Regions from separate parts of the Pseudoalteromonas sp. TAB23 genome, predicted to be linked through region 1. Evidence: predicted binding sites of a transcription regulator. Region 1 holds the regulator's gene; the other holds the start of a gene.
What was found. Region 1 encodes LexA, which represses DNA repair genes until DNA is damaged. Its sites were predicted from a motif close to TACTGTATNNNNATACAGTA; they were not measured.

Region 1 (12,136 bases):
AGGGAGGGTTTTAATTAAATGTCTTTTAGCTGTTGAAAAACGGGTGAATTGTTCGGCAGATACCGAAAAACACACACAACAAGCCAGTAAGGCCAGAATAAATCGAGTCATATCCATCACAAATGTGAACTACAGGAACAGGCAGTTTAAAGCCTTGAAGATAAAAGATAAAGTTAACTTAAGGCCTGCACTTATATTACTAAAAAGTGTCCGATTAATTTTTTATTCAAAGTTATTTTCACTATTCATTTATTTCTTACTATTTATCGTATTTTAACCACACAAGATTATACGTTAAGGAGTATGCTTAAAGCTTACTCAATATGGGGATTTGGATTGCAAATGAAATTTGTTGATTATTATGCAGTGCTTGGAATATCGCCTGATGCAGACGATAAAGCGGTTAAAGTAGCTTATAAAAAGTTAGCCAGAAAATATCACCCAGATGTAAGCAAAGAGCCTCAAGCAGAAGATAAGTTTAAAGAAATAGCAGAAGCTTACGAAGTCATTCATAACAAAGAAGAACGCACTAAATACGACGAGTTACGTCGTCATCAACAAAATCGTGCTCGTCAACAGCAAGGTAATTATGGTGGTAACAATGCCTCATCGCAAAGTAATTATCAGCAAAGCGATCCTCAAACCGATCAAGAGTTTTCTGATTTTGTTAATTCAATGTTTGGCGGCGCCGGTGGATTCAATCGTTCCGGGCAGAGCAGAAGTAACGCCGCTCGCGCGCAAAAAGGACAAGATGTGGAAATAGAGTTCCCGATTTTTCTTGAAGAGACTTTAGTTGATACCGTTAAGCCTGTTGAGTTTATGTTACCGCAGCGAGATAGTAGTGGTCGTGTCTCTGAAATTAAAAAATCACTTAAAGTGAAAATTCCCGCAGGTTCAGTAAATGGCGAACGAATTCGACTAAAAGGGCAAGGCGGATTAGGGTCAGCGAACGGGCAAAATGGCGATTTGTACTTACAAATTAGTTTAGTGCCCCACCCATTATTTGATGTTGAAGGTCATAACCTAAATATAGTCGTCCCTCTTGCACCATGGGAAGCGGCTCTTGGTACAAAAATAAATTTACCTACGTTGGCAGGCAAAATCCAATTAACTATTCCATCTAATAGTCAGTCTGGTCAACGCTTGCGTATTAAAGGTAAGGGATTAATGAGTAAAAAAGCCAAAGGTGATTTATTTGCTGTGCTTAAAATTGTTAATCCAACATCTGTTGATGATACCAGTAAAAAACTTTGGGAAGAATTAGCCGAAAAAGCTCACTTTGATCCCCGTAATAACTGGAGCAAGCCATAATGCAAATTATCGTGACACAAAAAGATGATTTACTTACTAGCAAAGAGCTATGTTTGAGTAGTGATATTAGCGAAGCAATTTTATATGAGCTAGTTGAGCACAATATTGCGGTTCCAATTGAGGGGAAGCATGTTACGCAGTGGCAATTTACGGTATCTGCAGTGACCTTAGTTAAAAAAGCGGCCCGTATTCAACATGACTTTTCGTTAGATTGGTCGGCAATAGCTTTAGTTTTACAATTGCTGGATGAGCGTGATGAGTTGATTTTCGAAAACGAAATGTTAAAGCGACATTTGAGTCGATTTAAACACTTGGAATAAAATCTGCCCTTGGGTACTTCCTAGGGCTTATTTAGTCTTTGGTGAGAGTGCGCTAGTTCTTAAAAACCAATATGACTACTTTGATTTATTCTTACTTTTAATTCGGATAAATCGTTTTAGTCGTATGTTTTGCATAAGTAGTAATATTCCACTTAGGCAAAAAAGTACGCTGGTTGCTGCAAAACTAATAAGCAGCGGATTATTAAAATCCTCTCGCTCATCGTAATCCATAATATGTAACATCCAAAAAAAGTCGAAAATTCGCCATAGTGTGCTGCGAACGGTGATAACTTTGCCGTTATTTTCTGACAAATACAGTGTTGTGTTAAATGTGTCGTCAAATTGTACCTGCCAAACATTGGTTTTATATCCAACTTCTCGCATACCTTGCTTTAGCAGTACAGCGCTTGTCACTTGATCATCAATAAGTAAGTGTGCTTTAGCATTTGCGGTAATTTGTATTTTAGTTGGCGGCTCAAAAGGTCGGCCTGTTATACCGTTAAAGCTTTGCTGTTCATCTTTATTTATTACTGTAATTATAGGTGTGGTTAAAAAGTTCTCAAAAATTATTTGTGTTGGATTAACCACCTGAGATGCAATATCGTCAAGGGAGGCAACATAATCAGCCTGCGTAAATGGGTTATTAAGAGTACGTGTTGCAAGATGCTCCCCATGAACTTTATCAAGAGGGATAGCGCTCATGACTAAACCACCTAATAGCCAAGCTAAAATTTGTAATGCGAGCAAATAACCGAGCCATTTATGTAACTTGCGAGCATACTTAAATATTTTTTTATTCATGTTTTAGTCTTATTATTTTTAGAGGCTAGTTTATTACATTAATGGGATTAGTTACTGCGACATTTTGTCGCAGTTTAAACTATAGCTTACTGTAATCATTTAAAAATAAAAAAGATTACACTTAAATTGCTAACATGACTTATTTGTTAATTGAGCTGAGTGTTTGATATCCAGCTAGCTTTAAACGCTAAAAAATACTTAAAAGCTGCGAAATATCTATATAAAGTGGTTAATAGAGCATAGTTGATTTGGTATAACGGTAAAACTGCGTTAAAGTTTGCAATGAAATTATTAGAGGATAAATACGAAACGATGTCGGAAATTCAATTTTTAAATGTAGATCTTGAGCTTGAATCAAAGCAAGATATTAGTTTGCTAGTGGCAGACTTGAAAAAAGTCGCGACGATTTTACATTATGACAAAGACGAATACCGTCAATTAGCGCGTATTGAAGCAACAGGTGTAGTAAACACGCCTGACAAAGCAATAAACCATATATGTGAGCTTATTGAATCGTGTTCGCGTAACGCGCTAAAACAATGGTTAAGCTGTTCACGTAGAACGTTTGATATTGGTTTTGAATCAGGCACTTCACCTAAGTGCTTTAATCAAGCCTTAGATGCAGATACATTATTGCGTATATCTGCGATTGGTGCGGGTATGGAAATTACAATTTACCCAATCGAAAAGTAACTACCTTCGCTCTACGACTGCTGCGGTCATTTTTGATACGCAGCACAGCTCATTGCGGCTATTTGTAATTTTTATTTCCCACACTGAACTACGTTTGCCAATATGAAACGCTCTTGCCGTTGCTGTTAAAGTGCCGTTGCGAGATGCTTTTAAATGACTTGCGCTAATTTCCTGCCCCACGCAGTAAAATTTTGTAAAATCGACAACAAAGTTAGCTGCATAGCTGGCAACTGTTTCGGCAAGTACAACGTTAGCACCGCCGTGAACCATTCCCATTGGGTTATGATGCTCAGGAATTGCCGGCATAGTGGCTACTAAGTAATCATCACCAATTTCAGTGACTTCTATTCCCATGGTTTTCATTAATGTTCCTTGGCCATCAATGCCTTGTTCTAACTGCTTGCACAGCTCTAAAGTGATGGGCTGGTACCAAATACTCATAATGACTCCTTTGCTTTTTTAATCATTTATAAATCTAGCTTTAGTTATATCCCTAAAATGTACACAAGTGAAATTACTTTGGCTATTTTAAGGCTTAATTTAAATTTGCGATTTTTATTTAACTGTATATACTCACAGTTAAATGTACTGTATGGAAAACCAGTTGTATGCGACCATTAACGAACCGCCAAGCTCAAATACTCGAACTAATTAAAGTTTTTATTAAAGACACTGGTATGCCTCCTACACGTGCTGAAATAGCGCAAACATTAGGTTTTAAAAGTGCCAATGCTGCTGAAGAACATTTAAAAGCACTTGCTAAAAAAGGCGCAATTAAAATGAAACCAGGTGCAAGCCGTGGTATTCAGTTAATTGAAGAAGAAGAGCCAGAGCAATTAGGTTTACCGCTTATAGGGCGTGTTGCTGCTGGTTCACCTATTTTGGCGCAAGAGCACGTTGAAAGTCACTGCAAAATCGATCCATTAATGTTTAAACCGGCTGCAGATTTTTTACTACGCGTTAACGGTATGAGCATGAAAGATATTGGTATTATGGATGGTGATTTACTTGCTGTACATCGTACTCAAACCGCTGAAAACGGGCAAGTTATTGTTGCCCGCCTAGACGAAGACGTAACTGTAAAACGTCTTGAGAAAGCGGGTCGTAAAGTATTACTTCATGCTGAAAACGACGATTTTGAATCTATTGAAGTAGATCTTGAGAATGAGTCTTTTAATATTGAAGGCTTAGCCGTTGGCGTTATAAGAAACGCTGATTGGATGTGACTTTAAAAATAGCTTTTAAACAAGCAGTTTTATAAATGCGTACTAATTAGTACGCATTTTTTGTTTTAAATTCGCACTAAAAATAGGGCATAAATAGCTCACTGACAATTTAAGCTGTAAACTTTTTTGCACTTATATTTTCCCCCTCCGAATACGTTAAACCCCTTTGTTTTGCTCATCTTTTGAACTTACTGTTACCTAGTTGGTTACTGATTTTTTATTAATTACTCAATATCACCTGATTGTTTTTTATACTAAAACTTGCTTGTTGTTCATTTTTTAGCTAATTATTAATGTGCTGAGCTAATAATAACTCACAGCTTTTTAGTTTTGAGAACACACAATATACACAAACCCGTTGTTGGCGCAGCAAAACCAATCAATATTAAATGAGATTGACTAAAAAAATAAAAATAACGAATTGGCGTTTAAGCCGTATGCCTCTTCGCTTTGCATTCGCAATAGCATCAAAGGAGCCGTCACATGGGTAAACTGACCTCTACCTTGTGGCTTATATTATGTGTTTTTTCGCACCCAGTTTTGGCTAACAGCCAATACAATATGCGCAAAGGCGTAACCGATATAAGCAATAATGTATATCAGCTGCACATGACCATATTTATAATATGTTGTGTGATTGGGGTGATAGTGTTCGCAATTATGTTTTGGGCACTTATTCATCACCGTAAATCTAAAGGGGCTGTACCTGCCCAATTTCACGAAAGCACTAAAGTAGAAATACTTTGGACTGCAATCCCGTTTGTTATTTTAATTGCTATGGCAGTACCAGCCACTAAAACCCTAATTGCAATGGAAGATGCCAGCAAAGCTGATCTCACTATTAAAATTACAGGCTCGCAATGGAAATGGCATTATGAATATATGGGTGAAGATGTAGAGTTCTACTCTATTTTATCTACCCCGCAAGATGAAATAGCGAATCTTGCAGATAAAAATCCTAACTACTTACTTGAGGTTGATAAACCTCTCGTACTGCCAATAAATCAAAAAGTACGATTTTTAATGACTTCTGACGATGTTATTCACTCTTGGTGGGTACCTGATTTTGCAGTTAAAAAAGATGCGAATCCCGGCTTTATAAACGAAACATGGACGAACATAAACGAAGAAGGTACTTACCGAGGCCAATGTGCTGAGTTGTGTGGTAAAGATCATGGCTTTATGCCCGTTGTGGTGGTCGCTAAATCTGAGGCTGATTTTAAAACGTGGCTTGCAGATGCAAAGCAAGCTAAACAAAAAGCAGCATTAGCAGATGCCGCATTACTTGATAAAACCCTCCCAAAAGAAGAATTAATGACTTTAGGCGAACAAGTATATATGGCCAATTGTGCTGCATGTCATCAGCCTACTGGCATGGGGTTACCGGGTGTATTTCCTGCACTTAAAGGCAGCCCTATAGTGCTTGGCGATATAAAAGATCACATTGATGTAGTTATCCATGGGCGACCCGGTACGGCAATGCAAGCATTTGCCAAACAGTTATCTATAAAGCAATTAGCAGCGGTTATTACTTATAAACGTAATGCGTGGGGTAATGATACGGGTGATGTTATTCAACCGAGTCAAATACAGGCAGCACTTGATGCCAAAGTGGAGGCGAACTAATGAGTAGCATAGTAGAACAACCTAACGCCAATGAAGCTCATCATGCTCATCACCCAGCTAAAGGTTTTAAACGCTGGCTTTACACAACTAATCATAAAGATATAGGTAGTTTATATTTAATTTTTTCGCTGACCATGTTCTTAATTGGTGGTGGAATGGCCATGGTGATCAGAGCTGAATTATTTCAACCAGGTTTACAGTTGGTCGATCCTCACTTTTTTAATCAAATGACCACAGTGCATGGTTTAATTATGGTGTTTGGTGCGGTTATGCCGGCCTTTACAGGCCTTGCTAACTGGATGATACCACTCATGATTGGCGCGCCAGATATGGCATTGCCAAGAATGAATAACTGGAGCTTTTGGATTTTACCGTTTGCGTTTTTAATCCTATTGGCATCGTTATTTATGCCTGGTGGGGGTCCTGCATTTGGTTGGACTTTTTATGCACCACTGTCTACAACATACAGTAATGATAATACTGCATTGTTTGTATTTGCCGTACATATTATGGGGATTAGCTCAATAATGGGCGCAATCAATGTGATTGTAACTATAGTGAACTTACGTGCTCCCGGCATGACATGGATGAAGTTGCCCTTATTTGTATGGACGTGGTTAATTACTGCCTTTTTATTAATAGCGGTAATGCCAGTGCTTGCAGGGGCTGTCACTATGGTACTTACCGATAAGTATTTTGCGACCAGCTTTTTTGATGCCGCAGGCGGTGGCGACCCGGTGATGTTCCAACACATTTTTTGGTTTTTTGGTCATCCCGAAGTATACATAATGATTCTTCCTGCCTTTGGCATTATATCTACAATAGTACCTACCTTTTCTCGTAAAAAACTTTTTGGCTATGCCTCAATGGTATACGCCACATCCTCCATAGCACTATTGAGCTTTATTGTATGGGCTCATCATATGTTTACCACTGGGATGCCGGTCGCTGGCGAGTTGTTTTTTATGTACGCGACCATGCTTATATCGGTACCTACAGGAGTAAAAGTATTTAATTGGGTTGCCACAATGTGGAAAGGCTCAATAACTTTTGAAGTGCCAATGCTTTTTAGTATTGCGTTTATTGTGCTGTTTACCTTAGGTGGCTTTTCGGGGTTGATGCTGGCAATTACACCTGCTGACTTTCAGTACCACGATACTTATTTTGTAGTGGCGCATTTTCATTATGTATTAGTAACAGGGGCTGTATTTTCGATAATGGCGGGGGCCTATTACTGGCTGCCCAAGTGGACGGGCAATATGTTTAATATCACGCTAGCTAAATGGCATTTTTGGCTATCGCTGGTGAGTGTGAACGTATTGTTTTTTCCTATGCATTTTGTAGGGCTTGCCGGTATGCCGCGTCGAATTCCCGATTATGCACTTCAATTTGCCGACTTTAACGCAATCATAAGTATTGGTGGATTTGCCTTTGGTTTATCGCAATTGTTGTTTGTAGCTGTGGTAATTAAATGCGCGCGTGGCGGTGATAAAGTGCCTGCAAAAGTATGGGAAGGGGCAGAAGGGCTTGAGTGGGAAGTTGACTCTCCAGCGCCATATCATACTTTTTCTACGCCGCCGGTAATTAAGTAATGACACACGCACCGCTACTCAAACGTTTGGTACTTATTTGCATAGGCATGTTTGCCTTTGCCTTTGCTTTAGTACCTTTGTATGACGTGTTTTGTGATGTAACAGGGCTTAATGGAAAACCTTCGCTTGAGCAGGCAGAGCAAAGTACACAAATAGTACAAAACCGAGAAGTCGGCGTTAGCTTTACTACTCACGCACAAAGTGGTGCACCGTTTGAAGTTAAATCAAAAGAATACAGTGTAGTGGTAAAACCCGGTGCAATGCGTGAAGTAATGTTTAGTGCTAAAAATAGCAGCAACCTAGATAAAGTAATGCAGGCTGTACCATCAGTCTCACCAGGTAAAGCGGCAAAGTATTTACACAAAATAGCCTGTTTTTGCTTTGATCAGCAACCTCTAAAAGCAGGGGAAGAACTTGAATTTAAATTACTTTTTTATGTTGATACCGCACTGCCAAGCGACATTGAAGAATTAACTTTATCTTATACCGTATTTGATATTAGTGAACAGCTGGTGGCAAGTAACAACTAGCTTTTTAAACTAGTGTGAAACTAGGAGTAAATAAAATGAATCAAGAATATGAGCATTATTACGTACCTGAGCAAAGCCCATGGCCTATTGTAGGTGCTGTTGCATTGTTTTTTATTGCAGTAGGGGCAGGCTTGACTGTTATGAGTGTAGGTAAAGAAGGTGGTAGCGGGGTTTATCTGCTTTATGCCGGTATTGCTGTACTTGTGTATATGTTGTTTAGCTGGTTTAAAAATGTAATTAATGAATCGGACCAAGGTTTGTACTCAGCACAAATGGATCGCTCTTTTAGACAAGGTATGAGCTGGTTTATTTTTTCTGAAGTTATGTTTTTTATGGCCTTTTTTGGTGCGCTTTTTTATGCACGGGTATTGTCGGTACCTTGGCTTGGAGGCGCAGGCAATAATGCAATGACTAACGAGGTTTTATGGCCTACTTTTGAAGCCGTTTGGCCGCTAGTTTCAACACCTGCTGGCGAAACTACTCAAGCTATGGGCTGGCAAGGCTTACCGCTTATAAATACCTTAATACTGCTTACTTCCTCAGTTACTTTACATTTTGCCCATGTAGCGATGGAAAACAATAAACGTACTCCACTTAAAGTTTTTTTAGGCGCTACTATTTTGTTGGGTGTTTGCTTTCTAGGGCTGCAAGTTGAGGAGTACATGCATGCATATAATGACCTTAATCTAACGCTAGATGCGGGTATTTACGGTAATACGTTCTTTTTATTGACTGGTTTTCATGGCATGCATGTAACGCTAGGAACGGTACTTTTATTTGTAATATTTTTACGGATATTAAAAGGGCACTTTACTAAAGATAAGCATTTTGCTTTTCAAGCAGCTGCTTGGTATTGGCACTTTGTTGATGTGGTGTGGCTGTGTTTGTTTGTATTTGTATATGTGCTGTAGCGTTTATTGGCGAATTATTTGCTTTAATAAAACTAAGTTTAAGCGCTGCAATAACAACAACTAAAACAACGACCGAAAACAATACGCGACGACCTAAAAAGTGAGACATAGGTCGTCCCCCAGTTTTCCCTGACACCATAATAAACAATGCTCTAAATAAGTTAAAAAGTATAAATATTAACAACAGTACGATAATAATTTTAATAATCACTGAGTTGACCCTTTATGCAGTTAGTTTTATGGCACAAACAAAAGCTTAGTTCACTAATCACACTTTGTATGGTTGTGGTTGTTGTACTTGTGTGTGTGCGACTAGGATTTTGGCAGTTGGAGCGGGGTGAGCAAAAACAGCAGCAACTAACCGCTATTGCTAAGCAACAGAATCGGGGTGTGGTGAGCTGGTCTCAATTACTTAACCTGCCTGATAGCTGGAACAAAACAGGTGTATTGGTTGAGTTAAAAGGGCGGTTTGTACAAAACCAATATTGGCTTTTAGATAATCAAGTTTATAACGGGCAAGTAGGGTACGATTTACTTGCTTTACTAAAGCCAGCCAGCGAAGAAAAAGTGATTTTAGTTAATTTAGGATGGGTAAAAGCGCCTATATCTAGAGATACACTGCCAAAGGTTACTCTGCCTACAGGTGTTTTTATTCTTAAAGCGCAAATAAAAGAAAATAACCTAAGTAGCTTTACGCTTGAAGATAAAACTACAAATAACGACTTACCTACAAGAATCCAATCTATCGACTTGAATATGCTGAGCACTCAAAGCCAGCAATCATTAATTAATTTTATGGCTTACAGACAAGGTACTGGTGATGAGATTGCAACACCTCATTATGAGGCAGTTGTTATGAGCCCTCAAAAGCATAATGCCTACGCTGTGCAATGGTTTTTAATTGCTGTTGCATGTGCTGTTGTGGCTATTTTTGCGAGCAAAAAAAGGACACATAATGAAAAATAATCCCCTTGTGTTGTTTGTGGGCTGCTGCGCTATCCCATTAATTTTGGCATATGGCGCATTAAAGTTTGATTGGTTGCCTACTGCAATTACTAATAATGGCGAGTTTTTAAGCCAAGAAATAAAACTTAAAAATTGGCCGCAAAATAATCCCAAGCAATGGACTATCGCACTTAATTATTCAAACGAATGTAACACCCCATGCAGCGAACAACTCAATGCACTTAATAATTTATATGTGGCACTTGGTAAAAACCAAGGCAAGGTTGATATGGCTGTAATGGGAAGTCCCGACAATAAAAACCTACCATGGAAAATTATTACCGAGCAACAGAGTTTAAATCCTGCAAGTTTGTATTTAATTGATCATATGGGGTTAGTGGTACTTGAATATCCCTTTAAGGTCGAGCCACAAGAAAACCGTTTAGTACAAAAAGGGTTATTAAAAGATCTAAAAAAATTACTTAACTATTCTCGTTCTAGCTAACTAAGTTGAGCTTAAGTTGGAGTATCTGATGTATAAAAATTATAAAAACTTAGTATTAATAACAGGATTACTCGCTTTAATTGTAGTTGCTTTAGGTGCGTACACCCGCTTAAGTGATGCAGGTTTAGGGTGCCCCGATTGGCCTGGTTGTTATGGCTTTTTAACGGTACCTAAGCATGAGGCTGACATAGCCTTAGCAACTCAAAGCTACCCCGATATGATGTTCGAAACCGCAAAAGCGTGGAAAGAAATGATTCATCGCTACTTTGCAGGTGCTTTAGGCTTACTTATTTTAGGTTTATTTGTGTTGGCTTTTTTAAAACGCCAATATCCAACTACGCCAGTTAAATTGCCTTTGGCTTTACTTCTACTAGTGGTGTTTCAGGCTGCTCTTGGTATGTGGACAGTAACCATGAACCTTCAGCCGCTTATTGTAATGGGCCACTTATTAGGTGGCTTTAGTATTTTGTCACTTATAACGCTTTTATATTTACGGCTAACCGCAAAACCTATTATGGGTGGCGATAGCGGCGCAAAACGCTATTTCGGTTTAAGTTTAGTAGCGCTCAGTGTATTAATTATCCAAATTGCACTTGGTGGTTGGCTGGCTGCAAATTACGCCGCTCCACATTGTAGTGGTTTGCCATTGTGTAATTACGCACAACCGTTTTCATTGAGTAGCGTATTTCAATTACCACTTGAGCACAGTAATTATGAGTTTGGTGTGTTATCGCAGCAAGCGCGTATGTCTATTCATTTATTACATCGCATTTGGGCACTCGTTACTTGCATTGTTCTGGCGTTAATTATGTGGAAAATATACAGCCAAGCGTACTCTAAAAAAATTAAAAATTGCGTTGTGAGTGTATTACTTGTTCTGCTTTGCCAAATTAGCTTAGGGCTTATTTTAGTACATTGGCATATTCCGTTGGGAGTTGCACTGGCGCATAACTTGATGGCAGCCATACTGTTATTAAGCATGGTTAGGTTGTGTTATTACCTAAAATCACGCACATAAAGGGGAAATATGATGGCACTTATAATTGATAAAAAAATACTGCTACCCGTTAATACTCAATCGCTAATTTCGCGTACACATAGTTTGCTGCAAGACTACTTAGCAATTAGTAAATTTAAAGTGGTAGCTATGCTGGTGCTAACAGCTTGGGTTGGTTTAGCGCTGGCTCCCGATGTAGGGCGCGGTATGGTCGTACAGTTTATTAGCTTGTTAGGTATAGGGCTACTTTCTGCTGCTGCAGCGGTTATTAATCATGTGGTTGATAGCGAGATAGACTCAAAAATGGCGCGGACTCGTCATCGCCCTGTGGCTAAAGGGCGTTTAAGTAAAACACATGCGCTTAGTTTTGCAGCTGTTATTGGGGTTGCTGGTTTTATTATGCTGATGGTGTGGGCTAATACCTTAACCGCTATATTAACGTTATTTGCATTGGTAGGTTATGCATTTGTTTATACATCATTTTTAAAGCGTGCAACGCCGCAAAATATTGTTATAGGTGGGTTGGCTGGCGCAATGCCTCCATTATTAGGTTGGGTGTCAGAAACAAACCAAATGGCAGCAGCCCCTTGGTTACTCGTAATGATAATATTTACCTGGACCCCACCACACTTTTGGGCGCTGGCTATAGCACGAAAAAGTGATTATGAACGCGCTAAAA
Region 2 (6,955 bases), on a different contig from region 1:
ACAAGTACCAGCTTGGCCAGCAAAAGCAGAGCAACCTAAGTCTATATTATCATCACCACCCTCTTCAGTTGCACCTCCAGTACACTCCATATCTTGCGTCATAAATTGAGCTGCATTTAATAAAGCCGTTGCTTTGGCAAAGTTATTAGCTTGATTGTTTGTTGCGGTCGGATCAAGGCAATCATCGCCCATGCAACGTATGGGGCCCGAGCATTGATATTCAGTGTTTTTCTCTACTGTATCGACCCTTACAGTGCTACCACAGTCCCATACTTCTTCCTTTACATAGCAAGCTCCAGACTCTCCAGCCGCGCCATCGACACATTTGGAGCTTATAAAGCCACATTGCGGATTGTTTTCAAATTCAGTGCATGAATTTAAGATGTTTCCCTCATTATGAGGGCATTGCTCATTACCATTAATATCAATCCAGCAATCCATTTGCCCTACATTGAAGTCACATTGCATAGCTGACAATTGGAGTTCGGTTGCTAGGTTGGGTATACCTTCTATTGGGGAGGGGGTCATCGCATTTGCAAACGGATCTCCAGGGCAAATTTGAATCCCATTAGCAGTTATACAAGCCTCTTCAGTTTTTGCGCCAGAAATTATACTTAAGTTACCTTCGCAAAAACTGTCGTTTACTTTCTTCGCATCTTCAATACATGACTCAGTTGACCACTCATTTCCTTCAAAAGTTTTTATTTGGTATTGGAACTTTCCACCAAGTGTAAACTTAAGGTCATCATCTTTAGTTGAGTCCTGAATTTGTACCCTGCCCACTAATCCGTTTTCACAACTAGGAGCTTGGAGATCTCTGTACATCACCGTACTGTCTGGTGTTCCAGGGATGCCGTGATCTATCCAATCCCATGCGGCAACATATTCACTATATGAAATACCTTTTTCGCTACAAACGCTATCATATTCAAGCTTTGGAACTTGCCCCGAAAACTGGATGCCATCAGTAGGAGCTACTGTTTTCCAAGTTCCCTTGGTTAATTCAAATTCGACTGTCAGCCATGTTCTACCTTTAGCTGCAAAAAATACATCTACTGTTTCGCTTTTAGTTTTTATCGTATTTCTTATTTTGCAGTCACCGGCAGGTTTCACTATTCGATCACAGGTTTCGTACTCTGGGTTATGTACATCCATACCTATTTCATCGAACTTGGTTTCTACGGAACAATCTCCGAATCCTTCGGCAATTATATCGATATTTTCATAAGTCTGGTTTGTTTGCCCCATCATCGGGTCTGTACTAAAGTCAGGTTTTGCTAGGTTTGAAGAGTCAACAAGGATTTTATAAGCAGCTCCTGAAATACTTGGCGTTCCACTGTTAGCATCCCCCCATAAGCTACCCTTGGCACTTCCACCAGCTTTATCCATATCATCATCGGAGTTAAATACACCCTTAATTTGATCAATATCAGGTTCTAACCCGTCTGCAAAATATTCATTTTTTGATGAAGAGTTTGCTGGGTTACTCCCGGGATAAAGGCTCTGCACATCAAACTGACTATCAATATCATATTTTAAGGCACCATCATCCCCTCTCGTTGGAACTGTTATTTTACCGTTTTCAACTTTTGTGGGGCTGTTTTTGGCTTCATTACCTAATTCTTTACCAAGCTGCTGTCCATCCCTTCCAAGCTGGCTTAAGAAATCATGCGTATTTACCTTTGGTGGGTCTTGGGCCATTCCATGAAACGGCATAGCTGTTGTTGTGAAAGCAAGTATGCAGCTCATGACTTTCATTAAGCGTGGGGAATTTCTCATTAAACCCTCGTGAATATTAATTACTCTATCACGCAACTTTACCTATAAATCGACCAATGGCGGCATGCGTAATTGCCTTTTTAGGGCACAACGAAGAAATAACATTCAGCGTTTATGTGATTACTTTGCAAGTACGAGGGGTAAATCATTGATATTTGTCGTGTAGCTCTTGGGCGCTAGATCGTCTTTTGGCTTCCACGTTTGCTTAAAGCCCTGCACGCCAAATCTAATAACATTGTTACCGAATTTACTATTTATTTCATCACTAACGATAGTTTTTTTATTCACGTTTGAAATACCTGAATCATTAAATAGATTTAGTTGCTGGTGGTCATTTTTTGACAAAAGATGATTAAAAATAACGCCAACTTTTTTGAAAAAATAACCCTCCTGGTATATTTTTTCCAAAGCAAACATTGCGTATCTAATTAAGACGTCAGAATCTGCACAATGAAAAGGCAATTTCACTTCAATGCTTTTACGTAATTGTGGCTGAGACTGCCTAAATACATCCGTTGAAAAAAAAACTGTCATGCTATTGGTGAACAATTCAAACCGCCGTAATTTACCTGCTCCGACAGAAACGTGTGAAGACAGCGCACTTTTAAGCTCATTTATATCTGTAACAAGTTTACCCATGCTTTTTGAAACACAAATGCTATCGCGGCCTTCGTTAAGATCCTTAAGCTGCACTGCATCTATACCGTTGAGCTCTTTAATAGTACGTGATAAAACGACACCAAACTTTTGTTTTGCTTCTACAACATTAAAACCCTTTAGTTCCAAACCGGTATTAACACCTAGCAAACTAAGCTTTTCCGCCGTTTTTGAACCGACTCCCCATATATCACTTGCTTTTACCCTTTGAAGTACCCAATCAACCTTTACGGGGGTATCGAGTACAGCTACACCATTGGTTTTAGCTTTCCACGCATTGAGTTTAGCTGCGTGAGAAGCTAATTTAGCAAGTGTTTTTGTATGCGCGACACCAACACCCACACCGATGCCCAAGTTCTTAGCTAACGTATTTTTAATATGTAAAGCGTACGATTTAGGGTTTGGTGCCATGGTTGTATCAATACGACCAAAACTTTCGTCAATTGAGTAGCGATGACAGTCAAACAGTAGTTCCTCTAGTTCCGTATGAAACCGATTGCTCATATCACCAAACAAAGTGAAATTACTGCCCCATACATGACCATTACTATCACGAATCAGTTCTTTGACCTTAAAGTGAGGCTCACCCATTTTTATGCCCAGCGCTTTCATTGGTTGATTTCGCGCTATAACATTTCCTTGGTTTGAACTTAACACACCAAGCGGAGTGGTGTTTATATCGTATTGAGGATTGAATAGCTGAATAAATGAAACATATGCAGCGTTAATATCACAGAGAACCCACATCAAAAAATACTTATAGCACTTGTTACTACGCCCCAGATAACACTGCTTTCCCATGTGTTATCATCGTCAAACTCAATAACGATTGGATCATATTCTGGGTTTGAGCTTAGGAATATCGCCCTCTTATTGTCGTAATCTAACTTTAAACGCTTTACAACAAACTCATTATCAATTGTAGCAAGTACAATTTTCCCTGTTACCGCGTTTAATGATTTATCGACAACTATAATTGCCCCATCTGTGATTTCAGGCAGCATACTATTACCCGTCACTCTGAATAAAAAAGAGCTACTTGGCCGGGTGATTAATAAATTATCGAGGCTAATTGGTTCAGATAAACAATCTTCACTTGGATTCGGAAAACCAGCAGCTACTTTAAATTCTGAAAGTGAAAATTGTTTAGTTGATTTAAGTATTTGAGTTGGCTGCATAGCGATTACCACTGTTTAAATATACAGTTATTTTAGAATTGACTTGTATAACATGCAAGCCTTATTAACCCTATGCTTCCAATTTTAAGTCGCTAGCTGTCTATGCGTGTAACATAAACAGCTAGTATTTCAAATTACTCGACTATTTTTTCATAGGTTACAACAATCATTCCATCGCCAAATCATGTAAATTGGATCTTGCCCTATCGCTGGTATTGTTCTCCCTAACCCCCAAGTAAGTGTTGACTCCCCAATAACATGTGAAGACTCAGTTTCAGGTACTGGATGTAACATCGTGAATTTATATTGAGTTTTTGGAAGCGTTGGTTCTATGTTTCCTCCGCACATAGCATTACGTCCCATGGTTCCATGAGCTAAACCTCTGCGATGCAGCGCCGCTAACACACGAGTTGATAACAAGCTTGTGTCTCGTATCACCCCCTTTCCACCGTTTTGATTGCCGCTAAGAGGGTATATGTTCCCCCAACTCCCGGCACACCAAAACAATTCTTTTATAGGCTTGCCTGCAGTTGAAGACACTGCATCAGCTGTACAAGCAAGGGTTGCAACAGGGTTTGCAACGGCTGCTGATTCAGGGTTAGTGAAAAAAGCTAACTCATCATTATTCCAAGTTGGGTCTAACTCAGATAAATACATGATATCAAGATCCATAAAGCCATCTGGATTACACGTTTGTTTAACAAACATATCTAACATTTGCATGATTGGATAAGTGTAATAATGATAATGCGTAAATGAACTATCTCCACCATCATATACAGCTTCCCCATGGTGCCCTTGGTTCATTCTATCAAAAGGGAACCTAGTGCCGTTAAGTACAGAGGAGCACCCAGGTACGCGTTGGAACTCAACAAGACGCGCTGGCTCCCACATTGACGTAGTTACTCCTGGGTGCGCCACCCCTTGGTTATCATCACACATACATAAAGGTGATTTAACTGCACCATCTGGGATGCTGCCTCCACCACCTGAAATATTCACGCCAGCTACTCGTAGTGGAAATATACAACTCCAGCAAATGTCAGTTATCATTTTAGGCCCAATAACTTCTGCGTCTTGGCATCCAGGATCTGCAACTGCTTTAGAAGCACCCAGAAATGCTATGGATAAGGTGATAGTAATAGCGACTGCCCATACAGTCATGCTTGTTGTTAAGAATGAAACAATTGATTTATGGTTTAACCTAACCTTATTTAATTTCTTTTTTTCTTTTAGTTTATCCTTGGCCCAGCCTTTTAATACCGCCGGTTTACCTAAATAAAAACCTTGCTGAAAGTCGATACCTATTTCTTCTGCTTCATTGGATAGCTTGGCAGTCGCTATTTGCTCTCCCGCAGTTAGTATCCCTTTTTCTTTGCAGTACTCAAATCCTTCGATATCTTTTTGATTTTTTAAGGCGAGCCTCTTTGTATTAAACTTACAGCCATCCCAAGAGTATTGTTGAAGCCGATCAAGCGTGGATGAAAGGTCACCATAATCATCCATAATAAGTAGTAACCCTTTCATTTTTAATATCCCCCATCTTTTTTTTAGCGATTTATCACTTACACCCTCTGTTATTTCTATCATTAACTTAACTTTAGTTAGTGCTCTAAATCTTTCGACTTGATTTAACCATGAAGTAAAAAGGTAATTTGATTTCAGTGTCGCTTCAGAGACATTTAAAGTTATACAACTGTATGATTCTTCAATTACTTTATAGTTATCAACAAGAGAAATTATTACTTCTAAATCTATGTTTTCCCAATGAATTGATTTGTGTTCAGCCAGTGCAGATTTTGCGATGGCATCTGGAGTGTAATACACCCCATTGATTAACCACCGTGTTAACACCTCTGCCCCCAGTATTTTATTACTGCTGGTTTTGTGAATTGGCTGAAAGACTGGAACAATCATGGCTCACCTCTTTTGTCAGCAAGCTCTTCTATTTTAAATAGCTTACCTTGAGCGGTTATTATTGACGGTACGTATTCGAGCTCAAAGCGCTGCGCCACATCAGGGGTTAACAGAAAAACGGGAGCGTCAAATGTATCTGTGGTTTTAGTATAAGAATCCCAGCCAGTTTCTTTATCTAGCCTAGTAACGATGTAGGTTATTCTTTTAACGCCCGGGATCTTGTTGATTCTTGGTAATGCTTCCTTTACGCGCTTAACTTGGTCTTTATCTAACGGATCTAGTACTACAATGGCTTGAGTGAAAGGTGTTAAATTTAGTGGGTTTATTAAATCACCTTTTCTCGCAATCAATGTACCGTCAGGTGTAGTTATATCCTTAGATATATATACCGTAGGGTCTAACTCACGTATACGGTCGTTATGGGCTTCAGGTAGTTCTCTAAACGTTTGTTTCTTCCAAAAGTTATTTACTGCATTTTGTTTTTTTTCTTCCCAATCAATTTTGGCATACCGATCTTTCATTAACTCAATTAAATCAGGCTCACTTATGCTCTCAATTGGCCCTCTAATTCCAAGGTTACCTGTTTCACCTGAGTTAATTTTATTCATTAACCAATTGGGATTAGATAACCCTAAAACCCGCGCCACTTCTTCTGGTAGTTGCCCGGCTATGACGGATTGTTCTTTTCTTGCAATGATAGTTGGTACTGAAGTTACATTGTATTCCGTAAACAAAACTGGGTTAATAACGATATTTGGCATTGGACTGTACCCTGAAGCTACATTCTGGATTTCCAACATTGCCTCACCTAAATTAGCCTCTTGAGGAATGCCTCTAAAAGCAACAACTACATCCTGATTTTGAGATGCCATACCTAAAATATCTTTAAGGCTTTGTTCCCCAAGAGATCGCGATGCAAATACCACAATTTTTTGATTGGAAAATCTCCTTTTAGCTTTAGATAGTTCATCCATTTGCTTCATAGTGGGGTCTGTTTGCTGAAGCTGCTTAACTAGCTCAAGAGCTTCATTATGTGCTGATGCAAACTTCTCGTTATCTGTTCTTAGCCACTCAGGCACTTTTGATGCTTGAGCATTCTCAATGATCCGTTTTGATTTATTAACAAACTCCATATCTTCTTTTGTTAAAGGCGATTGCTGAGCATTACTCATTCCCGTAATAATTAAGCATGCAAAAATAGCAACTTTAAAATAACGGGTAGGCGCGGCCAATAATTTGGTCATTTTTTACTGTTCCCCAATATCTTGAATCAAAACTCTGATTGCTAGTTCCCATAAACCAAAAGCTATCAGCTTGTAAAATGCCCTCACCTACGAATGAATCCATTGATTTGTTCAGTGCTTCAGCGTGAGTTAGGCCGTAGCCCTGCATTTCGTCATTAACGAATATGTTGCCATGCTTAC

Region 2: a site for LexA is predicted at 3,624-3,643, ahead of L654_RS0116955 (S24 family peptidase). Genes of this name have one in related genera too.

What each region holds. Positions count from the first base shown of each region.
Region 1 covers NZ_AUTP01000292.1:15,116-27,251, reverse strand. Annotated here, with positions in the region: gene L654_RS0118250 (endonuclease) at 1-111, opposite strand, end outside; gene L654_RS0118245 (DnaJ C-terminal domain-containing protein) at 343-1,311, shown strand; gene L654_RS0118240 (chaperone modulator CbpM) at 1,311-1,631, shown strand; gene L654_RS0118235 (membrane protein) at 1,707-2,432, opposite strand; gene L654_RS0118230 (hypothetical protein) at 2,745-3,125, shown strand; gene L654_RS0118225 (PaaI family thioesterase) at 3,126-3,566, opposite strand; gene lexA (transcriptional repressor LexA) at 3,734-4,351, shown strand; gene coxB (cytochrome c oxidase subunit II) at 4,835-5,977, shown strand; gene ctaD (cytochrome c oxidase subunit I) at 5,977-7,569, shown strand; gene L654_RS0118205 (cytochrome c oxidase assembly protein) at 7,569-8,099, shown strand; gene L654_RS0118200 (cytochrome c oxidase subunit 3) at 8,135-9,010, shown strand; gene L654_RS1000000128720 (DUF2909 family protein) at 8,913-9,221, opposite strand; gene L654_RS0118195 (SURF1 family protein) at 9,236-9,976, shown strand; gene L654_RS0118190 (hypothetical protein) at 9,966-10,460, shown strand; gene L654_RS0118185 (COX15/CtaA family protein) at 10,489-11,478, shown strand; gene cyoE (heme o synthase) at 11,491-12,136, shown strand, end outside.
Region 2 covers NZ_AUTP01000276.1:72,672-79,626, reverse strand. Annotated here, with positions in the region: gene traN (conjugal transfer mating pair stabilization protein TraN) at 1-1,779, opposite strand, end outside; gene L654_RS0116960 (Y-family DNA polymerase) at 1,900-3,183, opposite strand; gene L654_RS0116955 (S24 family peptidase) at 3,183-3,614, opposite strand; gene L654_RS1000000128365 (TraU family protein) at 3,765-4,802, opposite strand; partial or broken gene L654_RS1000000128360 (EAL domain-containing protein) at 4,893-5,531, opposite strand; gene L654_RS0116945 (TrbC family F-type conjugative pilus assembly protein) at 5,528-6,775, opposite strand; gene lepB (signal peptidase I) at 6,738-6,955, opposite strand, start outside.